One region of the Rhizobium sp. PvP014 genome, then DNA from elsewhere that is predicted to be linked to it. Evidence: predicted binding sites of a transcription regulator. Region 1 holds the regulator's gene; each other region holds the start of a gene.
The links. The regulator LexA, encoded in region 1, represses DNA repair genes until DNA is damaged. The targets are predictions, from matches to a motif close to TGTTCNNNNTGTGTTCNG.

Region 1 (9,859 bases):
GCATCGCTCCGACGACGAAGCCGACGCGCAGACCGGGTGCGAGCGTCTTGGAAAAGCTGCCGCTGTAAATCGTGCGGGTCTTTTCGATACCGCCGCTGCGGGCAATGTCGAGCGCAAGGATCGGCGAAACCGGTTCGCCATCGAAGCGCAGGTTCTGGTATGCGGCATCTTCGAGAATCGCGATATCGAGTTCGTCTGCCAGTGCCAGAAGCTTTTCGCGGCCTGCGAGATCGATCGTCTCGCCGGTCGGATTGGAGAAGTCGGCGGACAGATAGGCAAACTTCACCGAGCCACCGGCTTTCGACGCCGTCTCGCGATAGGCTTCCGGCGTGCGGTTGCCGTTGACCGAGAGCTGATCGTAGGTCGGCTCATAGGCATTGAACGCGGAGAGCGCACCGAGATAGGTCGGCCACGTGACGAGCGCCGTATCGTTCGGCGACAGAAACAGTTTGCCGAGGTAATCGAGCGCCTGCTGGGAGCCTGACGTGATGAAGACGTTGTCGGCGGTACAGTCGATACCGATCTTGGCGACATCGGCCACGATCCAGTCGCGCAACGGCTTGTAGCCTTCGCTGACGGAATACTGCAGCGCCGAGTTCACTTGAGCGCCTGAGAAGATATCCGCATAGGCCTTCTGGAATTCCTCGGCCGGAAACAGTGCCGGATCCGGAATGCCGCCGGCGAACGAAATGATGTCCGGCTGCTCCAGCAGCTTCAGCAATTCGCGGATTTCGGAGGCTTTCATGCGGCTGGAGCGCGTCGCGAAAATATGGTCCCAATCAAGCACGGGCGTTTCCTTTTATTTCAATATTCTTGGCTTCGGTTTACATAAGTTCCGACAGGTCAACAATACTGACCTATCGGTTTTTGGTACGGTGTGATCACGAATTGTAAAACGCAAAAGCCCGCGCAAGTGGCGCGGGCTCTCGAATATTTTGCCTCAGTCGACCGGAATTATCAGGCCTTGAGGATCGAGCGGCCCGCGTAGGCAGCCTGAGGACCCAGCATTTCCTCGATGCGGATGAGCTGGTTGTACTTGGCCAGACGATCCGAGCGCGACAGCGAACCGGTCTTGATCTGTCCGCAGTTGGTGGCAACTGCGAGATCGGCAATTGTCGAGTCTTCCGTCTCACCCGAACGGTGCGACATGACGGCCGTGTAGCTTGCCTTGTGCGCTGTTTCGACAGCATCGAGCGTTTCGGTGAGCGAGCCGATCTGGTTGACCTTGACGAGGATCGAGTTGGCTGTGCCCTGACGGATCCCATCGCGCAGACGGGCCGAGTTGGTCACGAACAGGTCGTCGCCGACCAGTTGCACCTTGGAGCCAATCTTGTCAGTCAGATACTTCCAGCCGGTCCAGTCGTCTTCCGACATGCCGTCTTCGATCGAGATGATCGGGTACTTGCCGGCAAGTTCTGCCAGGTAATCGGCCATTGCTTCCGGCTCGAGCGAACGGCCTTCGCCTTCCAGCTCATACTTGCCGTTCTTGAAGAACTCGGTGGCTGCGCAATCAAGCGCCAGGTGAACGTCGTCGCCCGGGCGGTAGCCAGCCTTTTCGACCGATTTCATGATGAAATCGAGCGCTTCCGGAGCGCTCTTCAGGCCCGGTGCGAAACCGCCTTCGTCGCCGACATTGGTGTTGTGACCCTGCGCTGCCAGTTCCTTCTTGAGGACGTGGAAGATTTCCGCGCCCATGCGCACGGCATCCTTCAGCGTCTCGGCGCCGACGGGCATGATCATGAATTCCTGGAAATCGATCGGGTTGTCGGCGTGAGCGCCGCCATTGATGATGTTCATCATCGGGACCGGCAGGAGATGGGCAGAGGCGCCGCCGATATAGCGATAGAGCGGCAGGCCGGACGATTCGGCTGCGGCCTTGGCAACGGCAAGCGAGACGCCGAGAATGGCGTTTGCACCCAGGCGCGACTTGTTCGGGGTGCCGTCGAGCGCGATCAGGGTCTTGTCGATGTGGATCTGGCTTTCGGCATCGAAGCCGCCGATCGCGTCGAAGATCTCGGTGTTGACGGCTTCGACAGCCTTTTCGACGCCCTTGCCACCATAGCGCTTGCCACCATCGCGAAGTTCGACGGCTTCATGCGCGCCCGTGGAGGCGCCCGACGGAACGGCGGCGCGGCCCATCGAGCCGTCTTCCAGATAAACATCCACCTCGACGGTCGGATTGCCACGGCTGTCCAGAATTTCGCGAGCGATGATGTCGGTAATGGCGGTCAAGGGTCTCTCCTCGGTTGATGTGCGAGCCTGAATTCGCAGGCTCAGCGAACAGGCGTGTCATCGACATTGTGCGATCGTCGATGACACGCGGATTACAATCCAGTCAATTCGGCGGTTTTTCGACGCCGTCAGCCTTTTGCGATGGCGTCGAAGGCCAGCAGCTTTTCCAGAAGGCGCGGCATGTCCTTCAGGTGGACCATGTTCGGGCCGTCAGACGGCGCATTGTCAGGGTCTTCGTGGGTTTCGATAAAGACGCCAGCAACGCCGACTGCGACGGCTGCACGGGCAAGCGTTTCGACAAACTCGCGCTGGCCGCCGGAAGAGCCGCCCTGGCCGCCTGGCTGCTGGACGGAATGGGTTGCGTCAAAAATAACAGGGCTTCCGAGCGACGCCATGATCGGCAGCGAACGCATGTCGGAAACGAGAGTGTTGTAGCCGAACGACGCACCGCGCTCGCAGAGCATCACATTGGGATTGCCGCTTTCGAGGAACTTCGCCTGAACATTCTTCATGTCCCAGGGTGCCAGGAACTGCCCCTTCTTGACGTTGATCGCGCAACCCGTCTTTGCAGCCGCGACCAGCAAGTCGGTCTGACGCGACAGGAAGGCGGGGATCTGCAGGATATCGATCGTGTCGGCCACGAGGCCGCACTGCTCTTCCGTGTGGATGTCGGTCAGAACCGGAAAGCCGTATTCCTTCTTGAGATCGGCAAAGATTGCCATCGCGTTGTCCAGGCCGATGCCGCGCTTGCCGGAGATCGACGTGCGATTGGCCTTGTCGAAGGAGGATTTGTAGACGAGGCCGATGCCGAGCTTCTTGCAGAGTTCGACAAGCGTGCCGGCGATCATGAACGCATGATCACGGCTTTCCATCTGACAGGGACCGGCAATCAGCGAGAGCTTTGCCGTGTTTGAGAAAACGACTTTCGAACTCCCCTCGCCCACGGACACTTCAGAATTGGCGGAGACTGTCATTTCACTATTCCTCGAAACCGAATACCACACCTTGCCCCGGGGCTGCCGACACGATCACGCGGCCATCCCTGCGGATGAATGCGACGTCATTAGCAGCAAGGGTGATCTCTGTCACGGCGAGATCGGCGGTCTTGAAGATGATCCCGCGCGCAGCGAGGCGCGACGATAACAAGGGCTTCATCGAAGACCGGAACTCGTCGCTGAACGTGTCGTTGGATTGAATGCGGATGCTGGCATTGGCAGCTTCGATCCGCAGACCGTCTTTCCCTTGCTCGGGTTGCGTCTCGAACACGGTTTCGAAAAGCGGAAGAAACTCCAGCGGGTCATCTGCAGAAAAGACGATCTCTCGAAGGCCTGTAACGGCGTTTGCGTGCTCATCAAGACCACCGCGATCTGCCGGTAATGCGGCCATGCGCTGGCAGGAAAACAGCAAGATGTCATCGACCTCGGGAACTGCCGCGAACGCCAGACGGAATGAGACTTCGCTCTCCCCACCATCGGGCAACTGCATCGGGCGGGAGAATTGAAGCATCTCGCCCGCAGACATGTGCCCGTCCACAAAACGGCTATGATCGGCCGCTGCATCCTGCGTCCCGACGACCACCGCCGATAGACCTTCCCTTTTCCGCTGGCCGCGGAAGCGGATGTCGCGATCGGTGAACACGTTGCCTCGTTTTGCCGCAAGCGAGGCTTGCCGACGGTTCACAATGCCCAGCGGCTCGAGATACGAGCCATCCGCGAAGAATATGCAGGCATTAGCTGTGCCGAAAGGGTGAACACCTTCAGGTGCCACAGTAAAGCCGAGAGCGGTCAACCTCCCCCGCGCTGACGCCAGATCTGCAACGGGCAGAACCAAATGATCGACTGACTTGTTACCCACTAACACCCCCAAAGTCTTATTCCGCAGAACATTGGCTATCGCGGGAAACTCGGCAAGTGCTGCGCACGAACTGAATACGTGATCGAACGCTGAAATGAGACTATTCTTGAGCAAAAATTTGGGGCTTGCGGAACACAGATAGAACATATAGCGTCCGTTCTGCATTTGTTTCCAATTCTGAGGGTCCCGTCCATGCTGACACGCAAGCAACAGGAGTTACTTCTGTTCATCCACGAGCGGATGAAAGAATCAGGCGTGCCGCCGTCGTTTGACGAAATGAAGGACGCTCTCGACCTTGCATCGAAGTCCGGCATCCATAGGCTGATCACCGCGCTCGAGGAGCGTGGCTTTATTCGCCGTCTGCCGAACAGAGCACGCGCGCTCGAAGTGATCAAGCTGCCTGACGCCTATGTGGCGAACCTTCATCCGCGACGGGGTTTTTCTCCCAGTGTCATCGAGGGAAGCCTCGGCAAAACGCAACCGGTCGTCGCTCAGAAGCCGGCGCCGGTCATGGCGGACAATCCGTTCTCGACAAACATCCCGGTCATGGGTCGAATCGCTGCCGGCGTGCCGATCTCCGCGATCCAGAACAACACCCACGACATCGCCGTTCCGATCGAGATGCTGGGTTCCGGCGATCATTACGCGCTCGAAGTGAAGGGCGATTCGATGATCGATGCCGGCATCCTCGATGGTGATACCGTCATCATCAAGAATGCCAGCACCGCAAGTCCGGGCGATATCATCGTTGCCCTGGTCGATGAGGAAGAAGCGACCCTGAAGCGGTTCCGCCGCAAGGGTGCATCGATCGCGCTGGAAGCGGCGAACCCCGCTTACGAGACCCGCATCTTCCCGCCCGACCGGGTGAAGGTCCAGGGCAAGCTTGTCGGCCTTATTCGCCGCTATCATTAAGAACGCTGTTATCCCGGAGATGCGCAGCAACAGCCTCCGGGATGCCAAAGTCGAATTGTCGCGTTCGCCAGTCATAGAACCGGTGGACGGTCCACGGACGGCTTGAGGTCTGTGCGCTGTCTCGCATCGCCGCCGTAATCTTGATGTCTGGCGCTGTCGCGTTCGGAATAATGGTGATTTCCAGTGCGCCAGTCCGGCGCAACGTCCGCCCGCTGAGAAGCAAGGCGCCGGAGCGGCAAGTATCGAAGCGTGCGCCGGGCGAGACGATGATCCGACCGAAATCGCAGGCAAGACCGGTGTATCGGTTGTCTTCGACAGTGACGATCCGGATGTCCTGAGCAGTCTGCGCCGCGCACAGGATTTTCGGCAGACAGGCAAATCGTCCGGGCGTGAATGCTTGAAGAAAGCCCCTGACATATTCGATTTCCCGGCGCGTCAAATCCGGTCGCGAATGTGGTCTAGGTCGTCTGTCATCACTTTTCGCAAGGCTGGCACCTCGCGCTGGTTCCGAAGAGGCAAGAACCGGCAAGGCGAGCGGTTGTTCTCCGGTCTCAAGCACCAGCGCTCGCCGCCATTGATCGTAGATAAATCCCGGCGGCCGGGTTCGATTGAGGGTGATCTTGTCATCCTGTATCAGTCCCACTGACGCGCCGTCTTCGGATATGACGATATCAGGCCTCGGCGCCGAGCCTGAGCGGACCGCAAAGAGCAAAGCCACCGCCATGAACAGCGCGCCTGTCAGCCTCAGCGGCGTGCGCAGCAGCGTCAGAAGCAGAAAGCCTGCCGTCGCCAGCGGCAGGAAAAGCGGGTTCTGCCGGCCGATGGCAATATCGCCGCCCCATGCGGCAACGATCTCGGCAATGCGAATGACGATCCGCAGCCCCTCGCCCATGATGAACAGAAAGGGAGCATCCAGCCCGAACGGCATCAGCAACATGCCAACAAGCCCTGCCGGCATCACCACGAAGGAAATGATCGGCATGGCCGCGAGATTGGCCGCGAGGCCGTAGGTGGTCAGATGGTGGAAATGCTCGATCGAATAGATCGACGTCGAAGTACTGCCGATCAGCGACGTCACCACGATCCCGGCAATGAAATGGAACGTCGCCGCGACACCCGTTATCCACCGGTTGCTACCTTTTGTATCCTCCCTACCTTTCGCGAAATATCGCGTCCAGAGGGCGAACCCTGCCACCAGTGCCGCGGTTGCCGCAAACGACATCTGGAAACTCGGACCCAAAATCTCCGACGGCGAGATGGCGAGGATAATGATTGCCGAAAGGGCGACGTTGCGAAGGCTGATGGAGGGTCGATCGACGAGCACGGCGACCAGCATCACCGCCATCATGATATAGGCCCGCTCGGCGGAAACCCCGAACCCGGAAATCAGGTAATAGGCGGTCGCCATGACAAGCGCACCGAACGCGGCAAACTTCTTGATCGGATAGGCCTGCGCAAAGCCTGGAAACAGCGACAGGACGGAGCGGACGCCGACGAAGAAGATACCGGCTGCCAGCGCCATGTTCAGGCCTGAGATCGCGACGATATGGGCCAGCCCGGACAGACGAAGCGCCTCGGTCGTCTCACGGGAAATTGCACGGCGCTCGTCGGTCACGATTGCGGCAGCAAAAGCGCCCGCATCCCCCTTGACCGTATCGCGGATGCGATTGCCGATTGCGCTGCGAAGCGCAAAAAGCCCTCGCTGCATGTCCGACCATAACCCGGGTTGGTCATCGATCGCGGGTTGTACGCTAGGCGCGCCGTAAAAGAAGCCAACGGCCCCGATTTGATCGAAGTAGGAGGAGAAGGCGAAATCGTTCAATCCGGGAAGCGCCGGGCCAGAGGGTGGCGACAGACGGGCACGGCCGGAAACGCGCTCTCCGATGTCTGCAGGTTCGTGTTGGCTTCTGGCAAGAAGCGACACCCGCTGCGGGGGACGACCGAGCGTGGGCTCAGATGTCTGCTCGATCCTCACGATATAGCGCCAGCGGCGCTGTGCATCCGCTTCGCGTCGTTCGACAATCCCGCTGATGGTCGTCGTGACGGGCGAATCGAGCACGACCGTCGAACACCGCCAGGTTTCGAGCGCTGCCAGCGCAGAACCGGAGAGAAGCATGCAGAGTACAAGGTTGGCACGAGACAGCTGATGCGCGCGATACCGTGTCAGCCCTGCGGTCACCATCGAGATCGCAAGCATGGTTGCGAGAATGAATGGCGATGGCGTCCAAGGAAGTGCGAACCAGATCGCAGCGCCGGCACCCAGCAAGACAGGCAGGAAGAGGAACCCATGACCGTGGGAAACCTCCTCGCTCAACGACGTGCACAGCCATTTGGAAACGGGCCGGTCTCTGACCACGTATACCCTGAAAACATCCTCGGAATGATGGTCGTTTCGACCATCATTCCGGACTTCCGCGGGCATTGTCTGCGATGCCGATTCGGGCATCCAGAGTGCGATTGCGTGGGGTGTCGAAGCAAGCATCACCGGCTTGCTGCTGGCTGCCTCAAAAATCGCTCCGCCATTCGCCATGATGGTTTATCCCGCCGGCTCCGCTGCAGAGACGGTGATTGATAAACGCAACCTGCGCGTTTATATTCTCCTCGTCAACACATTCGCCAAGCTGCGGTTTTCCTTCACGTTACGGCCTCTTACACCATGAGGTTGGGCATCTTTTAAACGTGGCCTGCCTAAATTATTTTCGCGCTGCACAAAATGTCGCAGGAGCGCTTGGCATCACCTTTAGGATCATATAGCTAACTTGCGACGCTTAACTCTTATGGCGCTTTCTGGGCGCCATGCCGCCAACAGGTTGGAGGATCAGAATGACGGAACAAAGCGCAAATCTCGTACTTGGTGATAAGACAGTCGACCTCTCGGTGCGATCGGGCACCATTGGGCCGGATGTTATCGATATCGCAGCCCTGTACAAGCAAACCGGTGCCTTCACCTACGACCCCGGCTTCACGTCGACTGCATCCTGTGAATCCAAGATCACCTATATCGACGGCGACAAGGGTGTTCTCCTGCACCGCGGCTACCCGATCGAGCAGCTTGCTGAACAGGGTGACTTTCTGGAAACCTGCTATCTGCTTCTCTACGGAGAACTGCCGACGGCTGCCCAGAAGAAGGACTTCGATCATCGCGTAACCATGCACACCATGGTTCACGAGCAGATGAGCCGCTTCTTCACCGGCTTCCGCCGCGATGCGCATCCTATGGCCGTCATGTGCGGTTGCGTGGGCGCTCTCTCGGCCTTCTATCACGATTCCACCGACATCACCGATCCGCACCAGCGGATGGTTGCGTCGCTGCGCATGATCGCCAAGATGCCGACGCTCGCCGCCATGGCCTACAAGTACCATATCGGCCAGCCCTTCGTGTATCCGCAGAACGACCTGGATTACGCCTCCAACTTCCTGCGCATGTGCTTTGCCGTGCCGTGTGAAGAATACAAGGTGAACCCGGTCCTGTCGCGCGCCATGGATCGCATCTTCATCCTGCATGCGGATCACGAACAGAACGCGTCGACCTCGACGGTTCGCCTTGCAGGTTCCTCGGGTGCAAACCCGTTCGCGTGTATCGCTGCCGGCATTGCCTGCCTCTGGGGCCCCGCTCACGGCGGCGCCAACGAAGCAGCGCTCAACATGCTGACCGAGATCGGGACCGTCGACAAGATCCCGGAATACATCGCCCGTGCCAAGGACAAGAACGATCCGTTCCGTCTGATGGGCTTTGGTCACCGCGTCTACAAGAACTACGATCCGCGCGCCAAGATCATGCAGAAGACCACGCATGAAGTGCTGGCGGAACTCGGTCACAAGGACGATCCGCTTCTGCAGGTCGCCATGGAACTCGAGAAGATTGCTCTGACGGACCCCTACTTCATCGAAAAGAAGCTGTACCCGAACATCGACTTCTATTCGGGCATCACCTTGAAGGCGATGGGCTTCCCCACGACGATGTTCACCGTTCTGTTCGCGCTTGCGCGTACCGTCGGCTGGATCGCCCAGTGGGCCGAAATGATCGAAGATCCGCAGCAGCGTATCGGTCGTCCGCGCCAGCTCTATACCGGCGAAGCGCAGCGTGACTACACGCCCGTTTCGAAGCGCTAGGCGCTGAATTAGGCTTTGCGAAAAGAAAAACCCGTTCAGCGATGAACGGGTTTTTTGTTGTCTAACAGTTCGAGTACCGCACCTGCTGCGGCCTCTCCAGGCGGAACAGGGACGTCCAGTCTCTGCCAGGCAAGTGCGAACCCGTCGAGCATCGCACGGCGCTCCGGCGTGTCGGCGGACAGACGTTCCGCCCAGCGGCTGAGGCTTCCGGGTCGCACGACCTCGTTGACATACTCGGGAACGACCGGGTAGTCGGCGATCAGGTTCGGAAGCGCGCCGGTCCAGATCTTGATGCGGCCGGCCAGAAGCTTGATCAGCCAGTCCGTCTTGTAGGCTGAGACAACGGGAACCGTCGCAAGCCCCAGTTCCAGGATAACCGTCCCTGAAGCCGCCAGCGCCACGTCCGCCTCTGCGAAGGCAGCCCATTTTCCGGCTGTATCCGTGGTAATCTCGACATGAACCGGCAGATCTGCGGCCATCTTACGCACCAGTTCTTCCCGGCGCGGTACCGTCGGAAGCAGGAACCGGGTCTCACCATTGCGATCCGCAAACTCGCGCGCAGCCTCGCCGAACACGGGTAGGAGTGCCTTGATTTCGGCTGACCGGGAGCCCGGAAGCAAGAGGATCGTCTTCTTGTCGGCGGAGGTCTTGACCGGCCTCTCGGCGCGCGCAGCACGGACCCTCAGGAGATCCGCATCATTGGTCAGCCGGTGACCGACGAACACTGTCTTCGGACCCTCCAGCCGTC
Region 2 (9,859 bases), 470 kb from region 1:
ATGCTCTGCCCCGGTCGCGGTATAATGGCTGAGCCTTGCCAGCGAATAATCGATGCGCTGCGCGGTAAACGGCGCAAGCGGCGCAGGCTCGCCGAACGGGGCCTCGTATTCGCCATTGGCGATAAGATCGTCCGTATTGTTGAGATCCGGCGTGTCGAACAGGTCGCGCATCGGGATGTCGGCCATCGCGTTGCTGACGGACGACTCGATATGCGCGCCTTCGCCGAATGCGAAATGCAGCGGGATCGGTGTCGTCGATTCCGACACGATCACGGGAACGCCGTGGTTGCGAATGAGCAGATCGAGCTGCTCGATCAGGTAATGGCGAAACAGTTTCGGCCGGGTCACCGTTGTCGTGTAGACGCCGGGGGACGTCACGTGGCCATAGGAGAGACGCGAATCCGCATGGCCGAACGACGTGGTCTCGATCATCACCTGCGGATAGCAGGCGCGGTATCGACCGGTCACGGCCGCACCCTTCGCAAGTGCGCCGAAGGCATCGATCAGGAAGGACGTGTTGCGCTCGTAAAGCGCTGTCAGCGCATCGACGGCTGCTTCCGCATTGTCGAAAGCCTGCGCCGCGACAGGGCTCGGGCTGATGAAAGCAAGGGCGGGGAGTGAAGAGATTCGTGTGTTCATGCGCTATTATAATGGGAAGTTTTCGACAATCAAACGACAGCTGACGGCGATAATAGCCTGATCTCATCCCCAATCGCCGGCGAGACCTGCACTGCTATCCCGGCCCACCCGTTACAGAGGTGACTGCCGGGATCGCAGACGCTGCTGCGGCTTTCTCGACGATAGCGTCAGAGACGCGTCCAGGTCTGCGACTTGCAGAGGATCTTCATCACGCAGCCCTTCATCTTAAGCGAATTGCCGCTAACCGAGCCGGAGCCGCTATAGGTCTTGTCCGCCTCGGGATCGGTGATCTCACCGGTATAGTCGCTGCCCTTGGGCGAAAGCTTGCCGATCTGCCGTCCCGCATGCTTGCCGGTTTTCAGCGTCACGCAGAAGGCGCCGCCGCATTTGCCGATCTCGGCCGTCTCGCCGCTCGCGGTCTTCCAGTTCCCCTCGATCGCTTCTGCCGCATGGCTGGTGCCAGCAATGCCGAATACGGCAAGCGAAACGGCGGCTGCAAGTATCGATATGCGTTTCATGATGGTTTTCCCTCCCGGAGCCGGCGCTTCCGCACCGGTCATATGTCTGAGCGTTCGCACCTCCTCGCGCGAACAGCGGAAAATCTAGCTTACGCACACGTAAAGGTAAATATCCTGAGCCTGCGCATGGGGCGGAATATCAGCCGAATCTCCCGCCGTTTTCGCCGAGCGACGCGCGTTTATTTCGACGCGATGAAAACGCGACCCGAATTCGTGGTGAAGAAAGGGTTGAAATCCAGATCTGAATTTTTCGTAAAAATGTCCGCAAAACCCTTAATAGCCAAGGGCCGCGATGTTTAACAAAAAACCAAGTTTACCAAGCGTTTGCACTTTGTTTTCAGCAAATTAATCATGCTTTTTAGGCGCTTTTTGCAAGCTTTGGCCGATACTCAAATCATCAAAGAGCGGCACAAACCGCCACCCCGGAAGGGCCGATAACAAGCTGCACAAGACAGCGACGGTCCCGACGGAAAACAGGGCAGACGACAAGAACAACGTTCTCGAAACAGGGATACGAACCGATGGCACGCTTTGAAATGAATGCTTCCGAAATGGCCACCATGGGTGGCGAGGCTCGCGCAGACGTTCTCTGCGACATGGGTCTGATGTATGCGACCGGACGGGGTTGCCCGGTCGATCTGGTCTCTGCCCACAAGTGGTTGAACATCGCCGCGATCAAGGGCTGCGACCGCGCCGCCGAATTGCGCGCCGATCTCGCCGCGACGATGACCAAGATGCAGCTTGCAGAAGCGCTGCGCGCAGCCCGCGAATGGATGACCATCCACTAACGCGCAAGCGCATATTCAGTCATGCGACCGGCCCAGAAGAAGGCCGGCGATCAAGAACACGGGCCTACCAGAGAGAAAACGGGATGGAGACGCGGCGCGAACCGGAGCTGTTCCCGGCAACAAACCGCAGCCGCTGAAGATCAAAAGACCGCGACCGGCAGAAACAAGGCCGGCGCGGTCTTTTTCTGTTCTAGAGACCCTTCAGAACTTTCGGCAGCACCTCTTCCAGCAATGCCATATCCTGCTCCGGTCCTGCGCTGATGCGGATGCAGCGGTTGAGAGGTGCCACGCCCGGCATACGAATGAAGACGCCGTGCTCCATCAGACCGTCGACGATCGCCCGCGCATGGGTACCATCGCGGCCGCAGTCGATCGCCACGAAATTGGTTGCCGATGGCAGCGGCTCGAGCCCGTTGGCCCGGGCGATCGCCGAGATCCGGTCGCGAGAGGCTTTGATCTTGTCGATCACCTCAGCCAGATAATCCTGGTCTTTCAGTGCCGCCAGTGCTGCTGCCACGCCGACCCGGTTCATGCCGAAATGGTTGCGGATCTTGTCGAACGCGGTGGCGTTGTCGGGCGTCGAGATGGTGTAGCCAACGCGAGCACCCGCCAGACCATATGCCTTGGAGAAGGTCCGGGTGCGGATGATGTTCGGCAGGTCGATCATCGCTGCGAGTTCCGGTGTCGCTCCATCGGGCGCCGTTTCGCAATAGGCCTCGTCCAGCACCATCAGGCAGCTTTCCGGCAGGCCCCGCGCGAAGGACACGATCTTTTCCGCGTCATTCCAGCTGCCCATCGGATTGTCGGGATTGGCGAAATAGACGAGCGGCGCGTTTTCGCGGATGACGGCGTCCATCAGGGCGTCGAGATCTTCACGATCGTCGCGGTAGGGCACTGTTACCAGCTTACCGCCATGGCCGGCCACATGAAAGTTGAAGGTCGGGTAGGCGCCGTAGGAGGAGACGACAGGCATTCCGGGCTCGATCACCATCCGCACGATCTGGCCGAGCAGACCGTCCACGCCTTCGCCGATCGCAAGGTTTTCGGCGTTGCAGCCAAGATGCGCGGCAAGCGCCTGCTTCAGCTGGTAATTCTCCGGGTCCGAATATTTCCAGCTGTCTGCGGCTGCGGACTTCATGGCTTCGATGACTGACGGGGCAGGGCCGAACCCGTTCTCGTTGGCGCCAATTCGGGCTTGCACGGCACGCCCTCTGGCGCGCTCAATGGCCTCGGGGCCGACAAAGGGAACGGTCGCGGGAAGAGCGCCGACGAGAGGCGTGAAGCGCGAGAATGAAGACATGATATCAGGATCCGGTTCAAAAAGTCCGCACACAATAGGGGGCTTTGAACGGCGTGCAAGGGCGGACAAGGCCGCTGATGGCGCGCATGAAGCAAAACTATGCCCCTGACGACGACCCGGCTTAGTGGCTCGTTTCGAACGAAAGCCGGATGACGTGATGCAGGAATTCCGCATCGATCAGCATGTTGAAGGCGACCGTGACCTTCTCCTCTTCGCGACGCATCACGGTGCAGCCGATTTCGTCGTGAATGCCGAGGATTTCTAGGAAGAAGTTGGCCGGTACCGGCAGGCTGGGACTGACGTCCAGTTCGGCGCCATAAAGAGAGATTGTCCGGATCAGGCATCGGAAGGCAGTATTGGTCGAGAGATGGTGTCCGACAAAGATGATCCGGCCAGGCCGGTCTATCGTAAACTTTTCAAATGCCCGATCGCCCGTATGAGCATGGTCGTGTGCGGTATCCTTCATCATCGTACCCGGCAGATCGCCTCCCTTGTTCTCGTCCTCGACTATGACTTTATTCCTCTTTTTATGAATCATTCTGAAACAGATGGGTAAAATGCCGCTGATCTGCGCGTTTTCGTCGCGTCATGATCACGCGTTGCGCAAGTTGCACCGTTAGTGTGCCGAAATCGGGCTGTTGACGGGTCGCCGGGGCGGCGCTACCCCTTCAGCCGCGAGTTTTTCGCGATGGGAGCAGGGCGTGGCAGCAGGTAGATTGGTGATCGTCGGGGCAGGGCAGGCCGGGTTCGCGCTCGCCGCCAAGCTGAGAGCGCTGAAGGATGAGCGGCCGATCACGATGATTGGCTCCGAAGATGTCATTCCCTATCAGCGGCCGCCACTGTCCAAGAAGTACCTGATGGGCGAGATGAGTTTCGACCGCCTGACGTTTCGCCCGGAAACCTGGTTTGCGGAACACGATGTCGAGCTCCGGCTCTCGACCTTTGTCGAAGAAATCGACCGGGATGCAAAGACGATCCGAATGCAGGACGGGTCTGTCCTCGAATATGAACATCTGGCGCTGACTACCGGCTCGACGCCGCGCACCCTTCCAGCCAGCATCGGCGGTGATCTCACGGGTGTCTTTACCGTCCGTGACAAGCGCAACGCCGATCTCCTCGCCGACGAGATGAAGGCAGGTCGCCGGCTTCTGATCATCGGCGGTGGCTATATCGGCCTCGAAGCCGCAGCCGTCGCCCGCCATCTCGGGCTTGAAGTTACGCTCATCGAGATGGCTGACCGCATTCTCCAGCGAGTCGCGTCGAAGGAAACCGCCGACGTGATGCGGGCCATTCACGCCGAGCATGGTGTCGTCATCCGGGAAAAGACAGGCCTCACCCGCCTGATCGGCGAGGACGGCCGGGTTCGCGGGGCCGAGTTGTCCGATGGCACGGTCATCGATATCGATTTCGTCATCGTCGGTATCGGCGTCACGCCGAACGACCGGCTGGCGCAGCAATGCGGCCTCGACGTTGGCAATGGCATCCTCGTCGACGACTATGCTCGCACGTCCGATCCGGCAATCTTTGCCATGGGCGATTGCGCCATGCTGCCCTGGAAGGGCACCAATATCCGTCTCGAGTCGGTGCAGAACGCAGTCGACCAGGCCGAATCGGTTGCCGCGACCCTGACCGGGTCAGCCGAGCCCTACGAGGCAAAGCCGTGGTTCTGGTCCGACCAGTATGACGTGAAGCTGCAGATCGCCGGGTTCAACCTTGGCTACGACGAGACAGTGATGCGGCCGGGCAGCCGGGAAGGCAGCGTCTCGATCTGGTATTTCCGCGAGGGCCGCCTGATCGCGGTGGATGCGATCAACGACGCCAAGGCCTATGTGACCGGCAAGAAGCTGCTGGATAACGGCCTGACGGCAGACAAGGCGCTGATCGCCGATCCGGCGACCGACCTCAAGCAGTTGCTCGCGTAATAAAGACAGCATTTTTTAAAAGGAGATACCATGCCGGCACCGAAAAACGCCTTCAAGGCTCGTTTGCAAGCCGGCCTGCCGCAGATCGGCCTCTGGCTCAACATGGCCGAGCCGCTGCCGGCGGAGATTGCCGGCCATGCGGGTTTCGACTGGCTGGTCATCGACGGCGAACACGGGCCCAACGATCTTCGCAGCATCATGGCGCAGTTGCAGGCCCTGTCCTCCTCCTCATCGGAAGCCGTCGTTCGCCCGCCGATGGGCGAAACCTGGATGATCAAGCAACTGCTCGACATCGGCGCCCGCACGCTTTTGGTGCCGATGGTCGATTCGGCCGAACAGGCGAAAGCACTGGTTGATGCCGTCCGCTATCCGCCGGAGGGAAAGCGCGGCGTGGGTGCAGCCGTTGCCCGCGCCTCCGCCTTCAACGCGATCGCAGACTATACAGACACGGCTGCAGACGAGATCTGCCTTCTGGTGCAGGTCGAAACCATGGCGGCGATCGATGACATCGAGCGAATCGCGGCGGTCGAAGGCGTTGACGGCATCTTCATCGGCCCGGCCGATCTCTCCGCCGACATGGGGTTTCGCGGCCAGATCGGTGCACCGCAAGTGCAGGACGTGATCGAGAACGCGATTCGCCGAATCGTCGCCGCCGGCAAACCGGCCGGCATCTTGACCTTCGACGAAGATCTCAACCGCCGCTATCTCGATCTCGGCGCTACGTTCGTGGCCGTCGGCGCCGATGTCGCTCTCTATTCCTCTGCCCTGAAGACGCTCGCCGGTCGCTATGGACGCGGTTCGGGCGGGGCAGGGCCTGCCAGCTACTGATTCCACGCCTATTCCGCTCTCGAATCGGGATCGGCCTGCGAAAGACCTTGCAATCGGCAACGTTCCGAAATAATCAGGCCGGACCGGAGAGGTGGCCGAGTGGTCGAAGGCGCTCCCCTGCTAAGGGAGTATACGGCAAAACCGTATCGTGGGTTCGAATCCCATCCTCTCCGCCATTCCCAAACTTCAAAATCCCAATCGATTTGCGATCCTAGAATCGCTGTTGCGCGCGTAGTTCGCTGAACCTTGCGCGAAGCCTAAGTGGCTGCTTTCCAATGTGTTTCTTAACGATGTGTAAACTTTTAACGGTCGCCCGAGGTGCTTTTGTGCTCTTTCGGCAACACGGGTTTGTGAAGCAGGTGGGTAGAAGGTGCGGATGGCCAGTTCGCGATTGCATGCGCGGCCTGCATTTGTAATTTGAACCACGGAAGCGCGGCGGTGGTTCGTCCGTTTTCAAAGTCCCGGGGACGGGCAGGGAACGCTGGCCTTTAGCAAAAGACCCATCCCCATATGAAACTTTGACTGGAGGTCAAATATGAACATCAAGAGCCTTCTTCTCGGCTCCGCTGCAGCTCTCGCAGCAGTTTCCGGCGCCCAGGCTGCTGACGCGATCGTCGCTGCTGAGCCAGAGCCAATGGAATACGTTCGCGTTTGCGACGCTTTCGGCACAGGTTACTTCTACATCCCGGGCACGGAAACCTGCCTCAAGATCGGTGGTTACGTTCGTTTCGACGCTAAGTACAACGAAGCTTACCGCCTTGACCGCGAAGGTTCGTTCACGAACACCCGCGCTCACATCTCGCTCGACACAGCTTCGGACACCGAATGGGGCGCTCTGAAGACCAAGATCGTAGCTCGCTTCGACTACAACCCGCATAACCCACAGTTCGGCGATTACGAAGAGAACACACGTACACGTCTGAACCAGGCTTACATCACTTGGGGCGGCTTCCTGGTCGGTCTCGCTGACTCCCAGTACTCGCAGTTCTCGGGTTACGCTGGCGACGTCATCAACGATGACGTGATCTCCTACGGTCCTTTCGAACTCAACCAGGTTTCCTACACCTTCGACGCTGGCAACGGCTTCAAGGTTGTTGCTTCGCTTGAAGACGACGGCACCAACGACAACGACATCCCAGGCGGCGCAAGCGACTGGCCGGATGCAGTTCTCGGCGCTAAGTACGACAACGGCACGTTCGCTGCTTCGCTCGTCGGCGGTTACGACGAATCGCAGGAAGAAGGCGCTGTAAAGGGCCGCATCTCCGGCAAGTTCGGCGCATTCTCGGCCTTCCTCATGGGCGGCTGGAACTCGGACGGCGACGACATCAACAAGTACGCACCAGGCACGAACTACGGCGACGCAGTCGTTGGTTGGGGTGACTGGGCTGTTTGGGGTGGCGCTGGCTACAAGTTCACCGACAAGGTTGCTGCTAACGTACAGGTTGGTTACACCGACTCCGAAGTTCTTGCTGCTACGGCAAACGTCAAGTGGACCCCAGTTTCGGGCCTCCTGATCCAGCCAGAAGTTTCGTACACGAGCGTCGACAACGCGCAGATGGACGACGATCAGTGGACCGGTATGGTTCGCCTTCAGCGCACGTTCTAATCCTTACCCAAGGATTGTTTCACGGGAGGCCCGGCTCACGCCGGGCCTTTTGTCGTTTGGGCAATGAAACTGCCGGCTGTTTCTGTCGCGATCGGTCGCGGCCGTCTGGTGATTCTCTCCCGCGACTGAGGTGGTCACCAGTTCCTCGACGCGTCGCGGACGGCCGATTCCCGGCCCGTTTATTAAGTGTTGGTTAACGCTCGAAACCAATGCGATGAAACGTTGCAACACTTTTGCAAATAAACACCAAAAACGCGCATCGAAGCTTGTGATTTACTTGTCACAATTGGAAAGGTCTCGTAGCTTCGGGACATGAAGCGCGTCGGTTCGTCGCCGTTTCTTGAGTCGCGGGGAGGGGCAGATGTGCTGGCTCCAGCAAGCTACTCACCCCTTATGAAACTTTGACTGGAGGTCAAATATGAACATCAAGAGCCTTCTTCTCGGCTCCGCTGCAGCTCTCGCAGCAGTTTCCGGCGCCCAGGCTGCTGACGCTATCGTCGCTGCTGAGCCGGAGCCAATGGAATACGTCCGCGTTTGCGACGCTTTCGGCACGGGTTACTTCTACATCCCGGGCACGGAAACCTGCCTCAAGATCGGTGGTTACGTTCGTTTCGACGCAGGCTATGCTGATGCCTACACGCCAAACAGCGATGGCCTGTACACCAACAGCCGCGCGCACATCTCGCTCGACACAGCTTCCGACACCGAATGGGGTGCACTGAAGACCCGTATCGTTGCTCGTTTCGATTACAACCCGCACAACTCGGAAACTTTCGAAGAGAACACGCGCACGCGTCTGATCGAAGCCAACATCACTTGGGGTGGCTTCCTGGTTGGTCTTGCTGACTCGCAGTATTCGTCCTTCTCCGGCTACGCTGGCGACGTCATCAACGATGACGTGATCTCCTACGGTCCGTTCGAACTGAACCAGGTTACCTACACCTTTGACGGTGGCAATGGCTTCAAGGCTGTAGTCTCGCTCGAAGACGACGGCACCAACGACAACGACATCCCAGGCGGCGCAAGCGATTGGCCGGATGCTGTTGCTGGTATCAAGTACGACAGCGGCACGTTCGCTGCTTCGCTCGTCGGTGGTTACGACGAGTCGCAGGAAGAAGGCGCAATCAAGGCGCGCATCTCCGGCACCTTCGGCGCATTCTCGGCCTTCCTTCTCGGTGGCTGGAACACAGACGGCGACACCACCAACAAGTACGCGCCTGGCGACAGCGTCGGCACCAGCTGGGGTGACTGGGCTGTTTGGGGTGGCGCAGGCTACAAGTTCACCGACAAGGTTGCTGCAAACGTACAGCTTTCCTACACGGACAACGAAACCTTCGCAGCAACTGGTAACGTTCAGTGGACCCCGGTTTCCGGCCTCCTGATTCAGCCAGAAATCTCCTACACGAGCTGGGATGCAATCGACGAAGACCAGTTCGCTGGTATGGTTCGCCTTCAGCGCACGTTCTGATCCTTTAAAAGGATTTGGTTTTACGAAAGGCCCGGCTTCTGCCGGGCCTTTTGCGTTTCGGCGTTTGATTCGGCCCGCCGCTTGATGATTCGCTGCAACGCAGCATCGTCCGCTCTTCAGCGATTTAGAACACACGAACAAACTGATGAATGCTTGCAACACCGACCGGTTCGATTGAGGCGCTAATGGACACAACAGTGCCGATTTCGTTGCCGCAAAGTTGATCGACGACTAGCGTCTCGGCAGCCGACCACGCGACTCGGGGTGATTCCTGCTTCCATGGACGACCTTGTTTTACGACATGCATTGTTTCATCTGCGTTTGTTTGGAGATTACAAAATGAACATCAAGAGCCTTCTTCTTGGCTCCGCTGCTGCCCTCGCAGCAGTCTCCGGCGCTCAGGCCGCCGACGCCATCGTCGCCGCCGAACCGGAACCCATGGAATACGTCCGCGTCTGCGACGCGTTCGGCACCGGCTACTTCTACATTCCAGGCACCGAAACCTGCCTCAAGGTCGGCGGTCGCGTCCGTTTTGATGCCGCTTATGGCAGCGCATACAGCCCGGATGCCGATGGTCTCTACACCAACAGCCGCGCAGAGCTCTATCTCAGCACCGCTTCGGACACCGAAATGGGCACGCTGAAGACCAACCTCACGGCGCGCTTCGACTACGATCCGCATAACCCGTCTTACGGCTACGAAGAAAATACCCGTACGCGCCTGATGGTTGCGACGATCGAACTCGGCGGCTTTGCGGTCGGCCTGCAGGATTCGCTCTATGAATCCTTCA
Region 3 (9,859 bases), 2.6 Mb from region 1:
GAAAGTCGCCATGGCCCGACGCAGCTGGTCCGCCTCGCCTGCACTGAAACCCGCACAGACCATGGCAACCTTCATGGCGCTCTCCTGGAAGAGCGGGACGCCGAGCGTCTTGCCAAGCACCGCCTCGAGCTCCGGCGTCGGATACTCCACCTTCTCCTTGCCCTCCCGCCGACGCAGATAGGGATGCACCATGTCGCCCTGGATCGGGCCAGGGCGGACGATGGCAACCTGAACCACGAGATCATAGAAGGTGCGTGGCTTGAGCCTTGGCAGCATCGCCATCTGGGCGCGGCTTTCGATCTGGAAGGTGCCAAGCGTATCCGCCTTGCGGATCATCGCGTAGGTCTTCGGATCCTCCTGCGGAACGTCTGCCAGACTCATCGCTTCGTTCTTGTACTCGGCCAGCAGCTCGAAGGAGCGGGCCATGCAGGACAGCATGCCAAGCGCCAGCACATCCACCTTCATGAACTTCAAGGCGTCGATGTCGTCCTTGTCCCATTCCACCACCTGGCGGTCATCCATGGCGGCGGGCTCGATGGGGACCAGATCATCCAGCCTGTCCTGCGTCAGCACGAAGCCGCCGGGATGCTGGCCCAAATGGCGTGGCGCTCCCATAAGCTGCGAGGCAAGGTCGAGCGCCAGACGCAGCCGGTAGTCGGACGCGTTCATGTTGTTTTCTTTAAGCTGCTTTTCGCCGATGCCATCCTTCGACCAGCCCCAGACGCCGGAGGTCAGTTGACCGATCAGGTCTTCGGGCAGACCGAGCGCCTTGCCCACATCGCGCAGCGCACCCTTGGTTCGGTAGCGGGTGACGGTGGAGCAGAGGGCGGAGCGCGAGCGGCCATAGGTTTCGTATATCCACTGGATGACCTCCTCGCGCCGGTTATGCTCGAAGTCGACGTCGATATCCGGCGGCTCGTTACGCTCCATCGAAACGAAGCGCTCGAACAGGAGGTCTCCTGTTTCCGGGTTGATGCTGGTGATCCCGAGGCAATAGCAGACGGCGGAGTTGGCAGCCGACCCTCTGCCCTGACAGAGGATGTTCCTGGAGCGGGCAAAGCGGACGATGGAAAAGACGGTGAGGAAGTACGCAGCGTAGTTCATCTTCCGGATCAGGTCGAGTTCGTGCAGGATCGCCTTGCGGACCTTGTCGGGAATGCCTTCCGGGTAGCGTGCCGCCGCACCTTCCCAGGCGAACTTGGCCAGCGACTGCTGGGCGTCGAGCCCTGGCACAATTGCCTCTTCAGGATACTGGTACTGCAGCTCGCTCATGTCGAAACGGCAACGCTCGACGATCTCGCGACTTCTTGCGAGAGCTTCGGGATAGTCGGCAAACAGGCGGTGCATCTCCTCCGGCGCCTTGAGGAAGCGGTCAGCATGCCGCTCCCGGTCAAAGCCGACGCTGTCGATGGTGGTGCGGTTGCGGATGCAGGTGACGATGTCCTGAAGCTGTCGGCGGCCGGGCTCGTGGAAGAGCACATCGTTGGTCACCACCGTCTTCACCTTGTGACGCTGCGCCAAGTTCGACAGATCATGCAACCGCAGTCGGTCGTTCGGACGACGCCGCAGGCAGAGCGAAACATAGGCGCGGTCACCAAAGACTGCGGCCACCTTGCGGAGCTGACCCGCATAGACATCGTCCGCCTCATCGGGAATGAGGATCGCGATGAGGCCCTCGCTATAGGCCTCGACATCAGACAGGTCGAGAATGCACTTGGCCTTTCCGCCCCGGCTTTTGCCAAGCGTCAGCAGCCGGGTGAGCCTGGAATAGGCGAGCCGGTCGGTCGGGTAGACGAGCAGCGACATGCCATCCGTGAGGTCGAGATGGCAGCCGACCACCAGGCGCACCCCGGTTGTCTTTGCCGCCTCCCAGGCCCGGACAATGCCGGCAAGCGAGTTGCGGTCGACGACACCAAGGGCGTCGATGCCCAGTGCGGCGGCCGTGGCAAACAGTTCTTCCGCTGAGCTTGCACCGCGCAGGAACGAGAAATGCGTGGTCACCTGGAGTTCGGCATAGCGCATAGTTGAAGCCTTACCCGAAGATGCCGTGGAGGAACCATTTGTGTGACCCCGTGCCTGCATCGACGCCGTCGCCGGCGCGGAAGACCCACAGCCGATCGCCGTGCTCATCCTCGACCACGAAGTAATCGCGCACCGCCTGCATTTCGCGCGGCCGGAGCCACCATTCGCCGAAGATGCGCTCGGGCCCATCGGCACGAACGATGCGGCGGCGCTTGCCGCGCCAGGTGACGACGACTGGCGGCTGGTCGGGCAGGACAGCCATGGTTTCGATTTCTTCGGGATAAGCCAGCAGCCGTGACGGCCGCGGCCACCTGGCTGCCCACTCGGCACCCGTCTCGACGGCCGTCGGTCCGATCCGCCGGAGAGATCGTTCCGGAACGTCGGAGGCGACCGGCGTGATGCGGTAAAGGCGCTGGCCCCGGTTGCCGAGAATATCGACAAGCGGCGTCACATCCACCACCGCCTCTTCCACCAGCGCGTTTGCGACCTGCTTTATTTCCAGCGGCTCGGCCATGACCGCCACCAGCACCATCCGCTCGATGCCGAAACCCGGGTCGATCTTCTCGATACGGTCGCAGAGAAGCTTTGTCAGGCGGGCAGGATCACGCACGGGCTTGGCAAGTCCTGCTCGAAGACACTGGCGTGTGTTGTCGACGCGATGGATGATCAGATCGGAGCGCCGGACGCCCAGCCCCCGCTCCTCCAGCTTTGCGGTCAGTTGCGCCACCAGCCGGCGGACGTATTTTGCAATCGTATCGGACGCACCGATGGGCTCCTGGAAATTGCGCGCCACCTCGACCAGATCCGGCGTGCGCAACGGATCGATGGGTTCTGCAAGACGGCCGAAGAGCTGATCGAGACGGCGTCCGACCTCCGGACCAAATCGCAGTGTCAACGGCGCACGCGGCAGTGCCGACAGCTCTCCTACCGTGTCGATACCCAGGATGCGCAATGCCTGGATCGTATCTGCCGCAAGCCGCAGACAGTGGATTGGAAGTCCGATCACGGCCTTGGTGACATCACCGCGCGGCACCACCGTCGTTTCGTTCGTCGTCAGTCGCGCCAGTGCATGCGCCGCGCCCCAGGTATCGGCGACAGCGGCACGTGCCGTCAGGCCCTTGCCGCGGAGACCGTTGACAACGCCGGAGATCAGCAGCTCTTCACCACCCTGAAGGTGATCGGCACCTTCGGTATCCATGACGATGCCATCCGTTCCATCCACGGCAACGACGGGGCTGTATTGACGAAGCGCCCATAGCGCCAGGCGCTCGACGGCTGCGGCGTCGGCAACGGGATCGGCGTCCACCATATGAAGGTTGCCAATCATCGCCTGTGCCTTGCTGGCAGCCATGCCGACTTTGAGGCCCAGCTTGCGGGCAGCCGTATCGGCTGCCGATATCCAGCGTTTCGAGCCGCTGCGCGAGACCACGACCAGCGGCTGGTCAACCGACACGGCTTCCTCGCCATGCCGACGTATCCGATCCGTTGCTAGATAGGGGAAGTAAACAGACACGACCCTCGGCATCGCAGGCTCCTAACTCAAACTCGGCACATTGCCCCGCCTTTACCCGCATCAATTCCGCCAGCCACCTCGCCCGTCCCACGCCGGCGACAGGAAGCGGCTCGGACGGCAGGGTGCTGATCCTCCAGCGTGTTGTGGACGCCGTCGGCTGACCGTAGTCGGAGGCCTCCGTCTGCCGTCGCCAGCGCCGGACGACCAGGCCGAGCGTCCCCGTCTTCTCGGCAGCCAGTTGAAGACGCCGCGACGCGGTCATCGGCAGCCTCACCAGTTCCCCGACGACGGCCGCCAATCCCCCGAAGGACAGCCCCTCTTCCATCGAGGCAAGCACGTCCTCCTCCTTATCGGCTTCGCAATAGATGACGCGGTCGGGGTGAAGCCCGGCCTGCGACAGCGCCGGCGCAAAGAGATCCGGCCGGGTCAGGCACCAGAGAACCTTTCCCTTGGCCCGGGCCGCAATACCTGCCGCAAACAGGGCGGCCGCGGCACCATCGATTGTACCCGCCCCGCCGCCTGCAATTTCATGCAAGGCGCCATAGGCAAGCCCCCCGCCCGGTAATCGCTCGTCGACGTCAGGCACCCCGAAGGGCAGCACAAGCGCCTTGCGCGACACGCTGCCTTCCAGATGCGCAATCCGGTCTCTCAGTTCCTCGACAAGCCTTGAGGCAGGGGCATGCGACATCGTTCACGGCCCTCCTCAAGGTTCGCGTTGCACAGGACTTCAAGTCCCAAAGAATGTTGGTGTTCTGTTTCTGTTCCGACGCGACAGAAGAGTCAAGCGGGGTCAGAACGGGATAGCTCTCGGCATTTTAGCGCCGGTGAAGATTCATCGTTCTGAATCAGCTTTGTAGGCGGCTTGAGAGGCTCGATGGAGTGCTTGAGATTTTTTGCATGTTCTTGATCTTAGCTGGGGCGACACGAAAACCGTGAGAACTTTCCGTTCTCAAATCGCCAATCTGCATATCAAGAATGTAACGGCGATGTGTGGCAGAGCCTAAGGGATGAACACTCGCGCTCAAACGGAACTATGGCCGTCTGCGGCCATCCGCCCACGAGCCGCCGCCCTTTGGCTCTTTCCCATTCCCGCAGACACCAAGGAGCACAACGCTACCATCTGCGCCATCGCCGAGGAACTCGACGTTGGATTTGCAGGCGTTCAATGTCAGACGTTTTGTATAGGAGACCAGTGAAGGCTTGCCGCATCAGGTGGCGTCTTCTCCACTGCGAGAGAATGCGGGAGGCGGGCAAGGTTGCCCGTCGCCCGCCGTGCCGCCGTCCTCAGTGGATCGCGGTGCTGACGATCCGGTAGGGGTGTTCGGCCTCATATTCGACCATGATCTGGACGGCCTGTTCGAGAACCTGTTCGGCTTCCTCGACGTGATCGCGTGCAAGCTGATCGGCGTTGATGAAGATCGCTTCGGCCATGTTGCCGGAGATCGCAGCGAACTGGCGGTTACCTTCGACCAGGGCTTCTCTGGCAGCGCCTTCAAGCGCGTGCGCCATGGTGATCAGCGCGTCTTCGCGCTCCTCGATCGTCAGGTCCCGGATTGTCTTTGTCATCTGCTGCATCGTGCCACCCACCTTAATAGTCGTTGTGACGATATCGGTCCCGATAGGGCCCCGTTCACAGCGAAATGGGCATGTTGGCGCCAGATTTCAAGGTTCAGGCCCGCACGGGCTCGTCCTTGTGGACGGCATCGCGGGGCACGAACAGGCAAGCGGGCACGATCAGGACGGCAAACAGGAGCATGGTCAGAAAGGTCGCGTGCAGGCCGTCCTGCAGCGCAAGGCGAACCGCTTCGGCATCGCCACTCACGAGACCGGTTCCGTTCAGGAGAGCACGCAGCTGGTCGGTCGTGATCGCCTGTCCGCTGGTCGTATGGACAAGGCCCCAGCTCAGAACCGCCCCGAGAATCGCCGCGCCCAGCGTGCTGCCGAGGTTGCGGGAAAACACGTTCGACGCCGTGGCACTGCCGCGTTGCGAGGCCGCGACGCTTCCCTGGGTGAGGATCAGTGCGCCGATATTGAGAAGGCCCATGCCGAAGCCCATGACGAGCGAGCCGGCACCCGCAAGCACCGCCGAACTGGATGGCGTCAGCAGGGTCAGGAGGAAGGTTCCCACGGGGACGAACACGGCGCCCACCAGCATGATCGGCCGCAGCCCGAACCGGGTGAAGTTCCGCGAAGCGATCGTTGCGCCGCACGGCCATCCCAAGAGAAGCATGGTCAGCGCAAAGCCCGCCACCAGCGGCGACTGGTTGAGCACGGTCTGCACATACATGGGCAGGAACGTCGTGAGCCCCATGATCGCCATGGAGGCGAAGAAGACAGAGATGTTGGCGGCCGCAATCGGCCGGTAGAGCCAGAGATCCGGCGCGACCATCGGTTCTTCGACGCGGCGCTCCTGCCAGATGAACAGCGCAAGCGACACGGCGAACAGGACGAAGGAGACGATCGCGGACGTCGACAATCCGGTCTCGGAGACCGTGAGGCCAATCATCAGCGCCGAGATGGAGACGGCAAACAGCACGGCGCCCAGGATATCGATCGAGACCGTCCGGGTGTGCTTTTCCTCGTGGTAGAACAGGATGAACGCTGCGGCAGCGGCGAGACCTACCGGCACGTTGATCCAGAAGATCCAGGCCCAGGGCAGGTTATGGATGATGACGCTGCCGAGCAGCGGGCCAACCACGGCCGAGAGCGCCCAGACGCTGGCCAGATAGCCCTGAACCTTTCCACGCTGGCTGCCCGGAAAGAGATCGGCCACCACCGTCATAGCGACGGGCTGAATGGCGCCGGCGCCGATGCCCTGGAGCAGTCTGAAGGCAATCATCGACGGCATCGACCAGGCAAATCCGCAGAGGATGGAGGCGACCAGGAAGACGGCGATGCCAGCCAGCACGATCGGCTTTCGCCCGTAGATATCGGAAAGCTTGCCGAAGACGACGGTCAGCGCGGTCTGCGACAGGAGGAAAGCGGAAAACACCCAGCTGTAGAGATTGAGCTGCCCGAGCTGGGCTGCGATCTGCGGCATGGCGGTGGAGACGATGGTCGCTTCGATGGCGATCATCGCCATGCTTGCCATGATCGCGGCTACGACGAGCCCGCGATGTGAGACTTTTTCAGACATGAATGAATCCGAAGCCCTGACGGAGGGCGCGACAAGAGAGAAATTCGGCGGTCGCGGCAGGATATTGCGTCTGCAAAGCGTGCATCTGCAAGTTCTGGTGGCCGTCAGTGCGTCATCGACTTAGGAGCGCAAACTTGGTTGCGTCAAGCTATATTTGATTTAGATCAAGTTCCACAAGCGCTCCTCACCCCTTGGATATCCAGGCGACCGCTGCAATTTTCATTTGCGCTGCGCCTGACCCGGCGTCATGGTGACCTGCTCAGTTATCTCATATGGATTCAATATCATGGCAGCGGATGTGATCGTTCTCGGCGCCGGCATCATCGGTGTTTCGACGGCTCTGCAATTGGCGCGACGGGGAAAATCGGTCGCCCTGGTGGACCGCAGGGAGCCCGGGATGGAAACCTCCTACGGCAATGCCGGCCTGATCCAGCGCGAGGGCGTTGTCCCCTACAGCTTTCCCCAGCAGTTCGCCCAGATCCTGCGCTATGCCAGGAACAACCGCATCGACGCGCATTTTCACTGGAGCGCGATGCCGTCGGTCTCCTCGTTTCTGGCAAAATACTGGTGGCATTCCAATGTGCCGAGGCATGAGCTGATCGCCCGCGCCTATGCGCCGCTGATCGAGCATTCGATCGCCACCCATGACGAACTGATCCGCGAGGCGGGCGCCGAGGATCTGATTGCCAAGAACGGCTGGCAGGAAGTGTTCCGCTCGCAGGCCAAGCTCGACGAGACGGTGCGCGAGGCCGACCGACTGAAGCGTGAATACGACCTTTCCTTCAAAGTTCTGACGCCTGCGGAACTTGCGGTTGCGGAACCCAATCTCTCCGACGATTTCATCGGCGCGCTGAAATGGGAAGACCCGTGGGCGGTCAAGGATCCGCTCGCGCTGACGCGTGCCTATGTGGCGCTGTTCGAAAAGCTTGGCGGTCGGGTGCTGACGGGTGACGCAAAGAGCCTTTCGAAGACCGCGACCGGCTGGCGCATCATTGCCGGCGAAGGCGTGGTCGAGGCGAAGGATGTCGTGGTCGCACTTGGTCCGTGGTCGGACACGGTGACCAAGCCGCTCGGCTACAATTTCCTCGTCGGCGTCAAGCGCGGCTACCACATGCATTATGCGCCAAAGGGCAATGCGAAACTCAACGGCTGGACGATGGATGCAGAGCGCGGCTATTTCCTGGCCCCAATGAACCAGGGGATCCGGCTGACGACCGGTGCCGAATTTGCGCGCCGCGATGCGCCGAAGACACCGGTTCAGCTTGCCCGCGCCGAAGCTGTGGCACGCGAGATCTTTCCGCTTGGTGAGCGGCTGGACAAGGAGCCCTGGATGGGTGCCCGCCCCTGCACGCCGGATATGATGCCTGTCATCGGCAAGGCGCCGCGTCACGACGGATTGTGGTTCGCCTTCGGCCATGCGCATCACGGCCTGACGCTCGGTCCGGTCACGGGTCAGGTCATCGCGGAAGCGATGATGGGCGAAAAGACCCGGATCGACATATCCGCTTACAGGCCGGAGCGGTTTAACGTCTGACCCTCTTCTTCATTTGGTCTAGCGGCAGGAGAAAGTCTGGGCTACCGGTGTTTTCATGGATACGATCGATACAGCCCGGACCTTTCTCGATGACAATCCCGATATCGAGGTTCTCGAAGCCTTCGTGATCGACGTCAACGGCGTGCCGCGGGGCAAGTGGATCCCGCGCGAACGAGCGCTCGACGTGCTTTCGAAGGGCATGGCGATGCCGCGCTCGGTCTACGCGCTCGACGTCTGGGGACGCGACGTCAATGCCGCGGGCCTTGCGGAGGGCACCGGTGATCCGGATGGCATCTGCTTTCCCATCGCCGACACACTGTCGCGCGTGACATGGCTGAAGCGGCCAACGGCGCAGGTTCTACTGGGCATGAACGAGCAGGACGGGACCGGATTTTACGGCGATCCGCGCCAGGTGCTGGCGAATGTTCTCAAAGGTTTCGAGCGGATCGGCCTGACGCCGGTCGTGGCGACGGAGCTGGAATTCTACCTGATCGACCCGATCCGTTCGGCGATCGACCCGGTGCGGCCACCGAATTCACGCGAGGGCCGCTGGCATACGGGCCAGACACAGGTGCTCTCGATTTCCGAGCTGCAGGATTTCGAGGATGTCTTCCACGGCATCGCCTCCGCAGCGAGGGCGCAAGGGATACCGGCCGATACGACACTGCGGGAAAACGGCCCGGGCCAGTATGAGATCAACCTCAACCACGTGCCAGACGCGCTGAAGGCTGCCGATTATGCGGTGCTCCTCAAGCGGATCGTCAAAGGCGTGGCGCGCGCCAACGATCTCGACGCGACGTTCATGGCAAAGCCCTATGGCACGCAGGCCGGAAGCGGCATGCATGTGCATTTCTCGCTGATCGATAGCGACGGCCGCAATGTCTATATGGGCGAGAACGGGCCGTCCGAGGCGCTGTTTCATTCGGTGGGCGGGCTTTTGGAAAACATGGGGGAAAGCATGGCGGTGTTTGCCCCGCATGCCAATTCCTACCGGCGCCTGCGCCCTTCCGAACATGCCCCGACCTATGCCTCCTGGGGCTTCGACAACCGCTCGGCCGCCGTGCGCGTCATCACCGCGTCGAAGCCGGCGACCCGCATCGAGCACCGCGTTGCAGGTTCCGACACCAATCCCTATCTTGTGCTGGCGATGATCCTCAGTGCAGCCCTTGCCGGCATCAAGGAAAAGCGCAATCCGGGCGGGGCGATTACCGGCGACGACCATGCGATCAGCCACGAACCGCTGCCGACCAACTGGGACTATGCGCTGCAGCAGTTTTCCCGCTCCACGTTCGCCTACGCGACGCTCGGGCCGAAATACCGGTCGCTCTACACGGCCTGCAAGCAGCAGGAGCTGTCGGAATTTTCTCTGCGGGTGACCGACGTCGAATACGACGCCTATATCAGGACGGTGTAAGATGGCTTTCAAACCCGCAGACAATCCCCGCCACGCCAATTCCTGGTATGCCGCCTCGGCCAATGACAAGCGTGTGCGCCCTGCCCTCGAGGGCGAGATCGAGGCCGATGTCTGCGTGATCGGCGCGGGCTTTTCCGGCATCTCGGCCGCTCTCGAACTGGCCGAGCGCGGCTATTCCGTCGTGGTGCTGGAGGCCGAGCGGATCGGCTTCGGCGCGTCGGGCCGCAATGGCGGGCAGAT

Region 2: J3A65_RS06390 (sel1 repeat family protein) is a predicted target of LexA. The motif match lies at 1,634-1,651, and genes of this name have one in related genera.
Region 3: J3A65_RS21170 (ImuA family protein) is a predicted target of LexA. The motif match lies at 4,284-4,301, and genes of this name have one in related genera.

The regions. Positions count from the first base shown of each region.
Region 1 covers NZ_JAGIOT010000002.1:836,938-846,796, reverse strand. Annotated here, with positions in the region: gene J3A65_RS08765 (PLP-dependent aminotransferase family protein) at 1-787, opposite strand, end outside; gene eno (phosphopyruvate hydratase) at 958-2,232, opposite strand; gene kdsA (3-deoxy-8-phosphooctulonate synthase) at 2,361-3,206, opposite strand; gene J3A65_RS08750 (VOC family protein) at 3,211-4,251, opposite strand; gene lexA (transcriptional repressor LexA) at 4,279-4,998, shown strand; gene J3A65_RS08740 (ComEC/Rec2 family competence protein) at 4,979-7,528, opposite strand; gene gltA (citrate synthase) at 7,822-9,111, shown strand; gene lpxB (lipid-A-disaccharide synthase) at 9,147-9,859, opposite strand, start outside.
Region 2 covers NZ_JAGIOT010000002.1:370,939-380,797, forward strand. Annotated here, with positions in the region: gene amn (AMP nucleosidase) at 1-639, opposite strand, end outside; gene J3A65_RS06385 (DUF2147 domain-containing protein) at 807-1,157, opposite strand; gene J3A65_RS06390 (sel1 repeat family protein) at 1,679-1,945, shown strand; gene J3A65_RS06395 (pyridoxal phosphate-dependent aminotransferase) at 2,136-3,245, opposite strand; gene J3A65_RS06400 (hypothetical protein) at 3,367-3,714, opposite strand; gene J3A65_RS06405 (FAD-dependent oxidoreductase) at 3,947-5,167, shown strand; gene J3A65_RS06410 (HpcH/HpaI aldolase/citrate lyase family protein) at 5,198-5,995, shown strand; tRNA gene J3A65_RS06415 (tRNA-Ser) at 6,081-6,171, shown strand; gene J3A65_RS06420 (porin) at 6,531-7,601, shown strand; gene J3A65_RS06425 (porin) at 8,020-9,069, shown strand; gene J3A65_RS06430 (porin) at 9,409-9,859, shown strand, end outside.
Region 3 covers NZ_JAGIOT010000002.1:3,449,049-3,458,907, reverse strand. Annotated here, with positions in the region: gene J3A65_RS21180 (error-prone DNA polymerase) at 1-2,022, opposite strand, end outside; gene J3A65_RS21175 (DNA polymerase Y family protein) at 2,033-3,547, opposite strand; gene J3A65_RS21170 (ImuA family protein) at 3,465-4,223, opposite strand; gene J3A65_RS21165 (hypothetical protein) at 4,820-5,110, opposite strand; gene J3A65_RS21160 (MDR family MFS transporter) at 5,205-6,671, opposite strand; gene J3A65_RS21155 (FAD-binding oxidoreductase) at 6,958-8,205, shown strand; gene J3A65_RS21150 (glutamine synthetase family protein) at 8,261-9,619, shown strand; gene J3A65_RS21145 (FAD-binding oxidoreductase) at 9,621-9,859, shown strand, end outside.